2 regions of the Sphingopyxis sp. PAMC25046 genome follow, and region 2 is predicted to be linked to the other one. Evidence: predicted binding sites of a transcription regulator. Region 2 holds the regulator's gene; the other holds the start of a gene.

Region 1 (3,411 bases), 1.5 Mb from region 2:
CGAGCTTCATCGCCTCCTCGGCCGGTGCGTGCAGCCATGCTTCATGGTCTTCGGGATGCAGGATAACGGGCATCCGGTCATGGACCTCGAGCATCTTGGGAACGGCATCGACCATGACCATCGTATAGCTGTCTCCCCATTCGTCGGTCGGGCGCCAGAAGCCCGCGCAGGCGGCGAGCGGCTGGTCGGCGATGCTTATCCATGTGCGTGTCATTTGACCTTCGGGCCCAACGGCTTCGGCGAAAGCGGTGATCGGAATGAGGCAGCGCTGCCCGGGCTGGACGAACCATTCGCGCCACATATTGTATGGCGACATCAGCTTGTCGTCGCGGGCGTTGTTGACATGAGTAGGCTTGTTGGGCTTGCCGGTCTTCTTGTTGGTCGAATGCCGCGGGAAGCCCCACACCATTGCATCGAGCTGGCGTTCGTCGGCAACTTCGCGGACGATGAAGCCGGTGCCACCCTTCCAGACGTCCCCAGAGCTCGCATTGGTCTGTTTCTTGCGTTGCGCCTTGAAATGCGATGCGACCTCGTCGACCGAGGCTTTGAGCGTGATCTGGTTGCACATATGCGGCTCCCGCGTCAGGCGGCGCCGCGCAGTCCTTCGAAACGGGGCTGGATCGGCGGCATGATGGTGAAACATCCTTCGGGGAAGGGGCGCAAAATGTCCAGCGGGGCCCGGGCCTGTTCGAGCCAGTCATACCAGTCGTCGGGGTGTACGACCGCGACGTGGCGATCCTTAAACGGCTCGAGATCCGGATAGGCGGGGACGGTCAGCGCCGCGAAGGCGTCTGGATAATAACGCGTCCCGCGCTGCCATACGCCCGCGATGCAGAAAAAGGGAATGTCGGTGACAAGGCTCGCCGCGTAAAGCGTCTTGCCGTCGCGCTTGATGCCGAACTCGTTGGCGAGGATAAGGCAGGGGTTTTCGATGCGCGCGGTCTCGGACCTGAGGAGAGGTATCTGGCCGATGCCGGGGTCGCGTGACCGGAGGCCCCAATGCGCCTCGATCTGCCGTTCCTCCTGGCCGTCCCAGATCATGATCCGGTGGCCACCCTTGCCGAGGCCCTGCAGGACGTCGTCGAAATCCCGTTCCATTGTCTAACTCCTAGCTCCGGTAGCGGCGGATCGCGCGCTTCCATTCTCGTTCGTCGACCAGCTCCTTGATGCAGATCGCATCCTTGTCCCAATTGACGACTTCAAGGCGGAGCGGTTCGACGCGACGACCCAAGCTCCACGCGCAATTCCGGCACCAGAAGTGCCGGCACGCCTGGCGAAGATTGTCGTCCCAGCCTTTGCGGTGGAAGCGGTACCAGAGCAGCCCCGCATCGAATTTTGCATGATGCCCGCAGCGACAGACCGGCTGCACCGCATAATGCCAGATGGCCGCCTCGAAAATGTGCGTGGCCCGCGGAATGCCCGATTTCGTATGCTGCACGTCACAGCGCCAGCACCAGCTGATCGGGATCGGCCGCAGTCAGGCAATCGCCGTCGATGCGCACATTCGTGAGCGCCAGTTCTTGCGCCGCGGCCTCGCGGATGATTTCCGTTGGCGCGGTCAGGCCGACGCGCGCCCACCCCGGGGCGTCGAGGAGTGCGCGAGCGATTCGGTCGGGGTCGATTCTCGTCATGGAACAATGAGAACATAAAAAGAACAAACGAGCAAGCCGCAGCGCGCTCGCGTTAGCTTGGCCTCGCTTTGCCGCCGCTACGCGAGCGGTCTCACCGCGAGCCGTTCGGCGCAGACTTGGCGGTCCGGACAGGCGCTCTTTTTGGCATTTTCCAAGAAAGCGCCCGAGTGCGATCGGCCAGAAACGCCAACGCGGGTGTCCTTGGGCGACCTGGGGATAGCTGGTGTCGTAGATAGCTGCGCGGGCGAGGGCTGGTGGATCGTGCTGTGCGCCGAGTCAGTGGCGCCGAATTGCAAACTGAAAGATTACGTCAGATTGGCAAACTGTGAACGGAAAAGACAATCTATCCTGGTGGCAGGAAAGTTTTGTTTTTGAAAACGGCGAGGTTTCCCTAACGGCGGCCGCGTCGGTGGAGGGGCCTCTGGTTACCGATAAGGGGACCGATCTCATCATTCCGATAACAGTCGGCCGGGCATGCGACCCGCCCGGCCGTACCTGGGCGGCGCTCCGCGCCTAGACCCCGGTTTTCCGGGCGCGGGGTGCCGTCATTTTCAGGGACGGAGGTCGGCCGGGAGCGTCACTAAAAGACGGCGCATTCATTAGGCAGAACTGGCGTTTCCCGCCACGCGGGGGTCGCTTTATGTGGAAGGCGAGGTTCGCTTTCCAGCATCGCATCAACCTGTGTTTTCAGGTTTCGTCACCGAATGCCGCCGGTCCGCCAATGGACAGCCTCAGCCTCGGCGCTGAACATCTCGTATGAACCGAGAGGGGCCGCGCTCAGAATCTCCGCGCGACAAGCGCAAGCCTACAAGCTGCCTCGCCGCCATCGGCCATATCCAATGGGCAGAGGCCACGCGCTCACGCCAAGTGCCAGCGCGGAGAGACTGCGAGCCGCATGCATCGCGCAAGGCGGATGGCGGGTGAGGGCGCCGCGCGTCCGCGCGGCCTAATGCAGGCAACGCTGACGCCCGCAAGACAATCTCATGACATTTCTACCCGCCGGTTCGGGAGGCCACCTCCCCGATATCGCTCCCCTTCTTTCCGCTGACCCGAGCCAGTCCGCTCAGTGACTCGGTGATCGGTTTTCAGCCTCCGCACGCCACGGCGCGGGCGGCGAGGGGAGCGCGTGCATGCAGGCGGCGGCGTGGGCCGAGGGCGCGGCGCCACAGAGGAGAGAAGGGTCGGGAAGAGTGTCGCCGGGAAATGGTTCGCGCGCGACATTCGAAAGTAAGTGTCATGAATATCGGTGAAATCAGGAATGTGAATGATCGTCTGACCGGCTCGATCGCGACCCGCACGATCGACCTCCCGCGCATCGGTCTGCGCAAGGTCGAAAGCATGAACCCGCGGGCACCCGTCTACGAGGTGTTGGCGCTCAACGTCGCTCGGCGCTGGGTGCAGGTCGGGGCGCTCTGGGAAGCGGCGTCGAAGAAGACCGGCGAGGTTTTCCTCGCGGGCAATATCGACGATCCGAGCCTCCCCGAACCGCTGCCGGTGGCGCTGTTTCCGTCCGAGGACGGCGGCTACACCATCGCGTGGCGCCGCGAAACCGTCCGTGCCGAGTTCGGCGGCGGCTTCGGCGCCAGCACGCGCAGCTATGACGAGCAGCCGCAGGACCGCGGCTTCGGCGAGAGCACGGCGAGCTCGAACGGCGCGCTGATGGGCGCCGGCGCCGACCTCGATGACGAGGTGCCCTTCGGCTGACGAATACGCTGCAACCGGGCCGGGAGGCGCTGCCGCGCTTCCCGGCTCTTTTCTTGTCCGATCCAAGGAGACCGAA
Region 2 (3,411 bases):
AGGGCGAGGTCGAAGGTTCGGCGGGCGGCATCGCGGCGGCGCTGGTGACCGGCGACCGCGGCGCAATTTCCGAGGCCGACGAGGAGGCGATGCGCCGCAGCGGCCTCGCGCACCTGCTGTCGATCAGCGGGCTGCATGTGACCGCGGTGGTCGGCTTTGCCATGCTGCTGGCGATGCGCTTGCTGGCGCTCAACCGGCGGCTGGCGCTCGCGGGCCTTGTCCTGCCGCTCGCGGCGGCGGCGGGGGCGCTCGCGGGCGGGGGCTATACATGGCTCGCCGGCGCCGAGGTGCCGACGCTGCGGTCGTTCATCGCGGCGCTGCTCGTGCTCGTCGCCTTTCTGATGGGGCGCGAGGCGCTGACGCTGCGGCTTGTTGCCGCGGGCGCGCTGATCGTGTTGATCTGGCGGCCCGAGGCGCTCGTGGGCCCGAGCTTCCAGTTGAGCTTCGCCGCGGTCACCGCGATCATCGCGCTCCACGAGGGCCCACCGATGCAGCGTTTCCTCGCGCGCCGCGACGAGCCATGGCTGTTCCGCCTGGGGCGCGGGATCGCCGGATTGCTCATCACCGGGCTCGTCGTCGAGGTCGCCCTGGCACCGATCGCACTGTTCCATTTCCACAAGGCGGGGCTCTACGGCGCGCTCGCCAATGTCGTCGCGATCCCGCTGACGACCTTTGTCATCATGCCGGCGGAGGCGCTCGCGCTGCTGTTCGATAGCGTCGGGCTGGGCGCGCCCTTCTGGTGGGTGGCCGAACAGGCCCTGCGCGCGTTGATCGCGCTGGCGCATGGGGTCGCCAACGCGCCGGGTGCGGTGGCGACGATGCCGAACTTTCCACCGTGGGGATTTGCGTTCGCGGTCTTCGGCGGGCTCTGGATATTGTTATGGCGGACGCGCTGGCGCTACGCGGGGGCGGTGCCGCTGGCGATCGGCATGGCGGCGCTGCTCGCCGCGCCGCGCCCCGACCTGCTCGTCACCGGCGACGGGCGCCATATCGCCGCCGCGCTTCCCGACGGCGGCTATGCGCTGCTGCGCGACCGCGCGGGCGATTATGTCCGCGATACGGTCGCCGAGGCGGCCGGGGTCGACGCACCGCTCCTTGCCCTCGCCGAGTTGGGTCATGTCGAATGCAATCGCGATTTCTGCCGCTGGGCGCAGGGTGAGGGCAGCGCGCGGCGCATCATATTGGCATCGCACGGGCGCGACCGGATCGAGGGAGCCGACATGGCAGCGGCATGCGCCGCCGCCGACGTCGTGATCAGCGACCGCTGGCTACCGCACGAATGCGTGGGGCGCTGGATCACGATCGACCGCGACAGCCTCGCCGAAACCGGCGGGCTGGCGATCTATCTGGGCGAAGCGCCAGAAGCCGTCGCCGCGCTTCGCGCGGGCGACGCGCATCCGTGGCGGCTGCCGCAGCAGCTTAGTGGTAACGACGAAGCAGTCCCGAAAGCCGCCCTTGCACGATGACGCGCTCGGCGGGGTAACGCTGCGGCTCATAGGCGCTGTTCGCCGGGTCGAGCCGGATCATCTGCCCTTCGCGGCGGAAATATTTGAGCGTTGCGTCCTGCCCGTCGACGAGTGCGACGACGATGTCGCCCTCGCGCGCGGTGCTCGCCTTCTGGATCAGCGCATAGTCGCCGTCGAAAATTCCTGCTTCGACCATCGAGTCGCCCGATACTTCGAGCGCATAATGTTCGCCCGAGCCGAGCAGCGCGGCGGGGACGGCGAGATTGTTGTGATCCTCGAACGCTTCGATCGGCACGCCGGCGGCGATCTTGCCGTGCAGCGGCACCTCGACGATGTCGTTCGCCGCGATCGGGCGCATCGCGGGCGCGGGCTTGCGCAGCGGCACGACATTTTCGCGCGCCGGTTCGCGTGCCGCTGTCGCCGATTCGGGCACCTTGAGCACTTCGAGCGCGCGCGCACGGTTGGGAAGACGGCGGAGGAAACCCCTTTCTTCCAGGGCGCTTATCAGCCGGTGTATGCCCGATTTCGACTTGAGGCCCAGCGCCTCCTTCATCTCCTCGAACGAGGGCGAAATGCCGCTCGCGTCGAGGCGTAGCTGGATGAAGTGGAGCAGTTCATGCTGCTTCGCGGTCAACATCGGTCGTTCTCCATGATGTCATATCGGACATATTGAGAACGATAGTGGAACAAAGCGGAACTTGTCAAGCGATGACGATATAGTCCGCCATGGCTCCGGCATCGCGCGCGGGCGCGCCGATATCGCGGATCAGCAGCGCATTGGCCGCGGCGAGTGGAAGCGTGCGGCCGCTTTCCTGCCCGATCATCGGCGTCAGGCGGCCATTTTCGAGTCGCGCGCGGAGGTAATCGCGGCGCGTTCCGCCTTCGCCGAGCGGCGCGGCGAGCGGTGCTCGATGCACGGGCGGCAAGGGATGGCTCGCGCCGGCAAGGTGACGGACGAGCGGGAGCAGGAACAAGGTCGCGGTGACGAAGGCCGACGAGGGATTGCCGGGCAAACCGAGGAGGACCGCGTCGCCGAGCGTTCCCGCAATCAGCGGCTTGCCGGGCTTCATCGCGATCTTCCAGAAATCGAGCCGTCCACCAGCATCGGCGAGCGCGCCGCGGACATGGTCGTGATCGCCGACCGACGCGCCGCCGACGGTGACGATGACGTCGTGACGTCGCGCCAACTCCTTGAGCGCACTGGCGAGTTTCGCGCGGTCGTCGGGAATATGGCGCGGCGGCGTGGGCGCAGCTATCTCGCCGACGAGCATCGCGGCGAGCATGACGCCGTTGCTTTCGGGGATATGGCCGGGCGCGAGCGGCCGTCCGGGCTGGACGAGTTCGTCGCCGGTCGTGACGATCGCGACGCGCGGGCGGCGGCCGACGGCGAGGTCCCCCGCACCGCTCATCGCCGCCGCGGCGATGGCGCCCGGGGTCAGACGCGTGCCCGCGGGGAGAAGGCAGTCGCCCGCAGCGAAATCGGCTGCGCGCGAGCGGATGTGGCGCCCGCGCGCGCCGGGGCCGTCGCGCGTCAGCGTCAACGCGTCGCCCTCGCGTGCGACATCCTCCTGCACGATCACCGCGTCGGCGCCGGGGGGAAGCATCGCGCCGGTGAAGATGCGCATCGCCTCACCGGGACCCACGCTGCGGTCGGGCGCGGTCCCTGCAGCGCTTTCGCCGGTGACGGTCCACGGGCCCGGCAAGTCGTCGAAGCGGATCGCGTAGCCGTCCATCGCCGAGAGCGGTGCCGCGGGCTGGTCGCGCAGCGCAACGATATCGCGCGAAAGATGGCGTCCAAGTGATTCGGAAAAGGCGATATTTTCGCTATCGAGCGGTTCGCGTAGCGCGACGAGCCGTGCCTGTGCATCCTCGACGGCGAGCAGTCCGCTCATTCGGCGCGCCAGTCGCCCGAGCGGCCGCCGCTCTTTTCGAGGAGGCGAATGTC

The links. The regulator LexA, encoded in region 2, represses DNA repair genes until DNA is damaged. The targets are predictions, from matches to a motif close to GTTCCNCNCTTGTTCT.
Region 1: E5675_RS05535 (DUF6771 family protein) is a predicted target of LexA. The motif match lies at 1,641-1,656, and genes of this name have one in related genera.

Annotation. Positions count from the first base shown of each region.
Region 1 is NZ_CP039250.1:1,189,356-1,192,766, forward strand. It holds gene E5675_RS05520 (SOS response-associated peptidase family protein) at 1-568, opposite strand, end outside; gene E5675_RS05525 (hypothetical protein) at 583-1,098, opposite strand; gene E5675_RS05530 (hypothetical protein) at 1,109-1,438, opposite strand; gene E5675_RS05535 (DUF6771 family protein) at 1,440-1,631, opposite strand; gene E5675_RS05545 (DUF736 domain-containing protein) at 2,868-3,335, shown strand.
Region 2 is NZ_CP039250.1:2,657,062-2,660,472, reverse strand. It holds gene E5675_RS12550 (ComEC/Rec2 family competence protein) at 1-1,466, shown strand, start outside; gene lexA (transcriptional repressor LexA) at 1,420-2,103, opposite strand; gene glp (gephyrin-like molybdotransferase Glp) at 2,168-3,358, opposite strand; gene moaC (cyclic pyranopterin monophosphate synthase MoaC) at 3,355-3,411, opposite strand, start outside.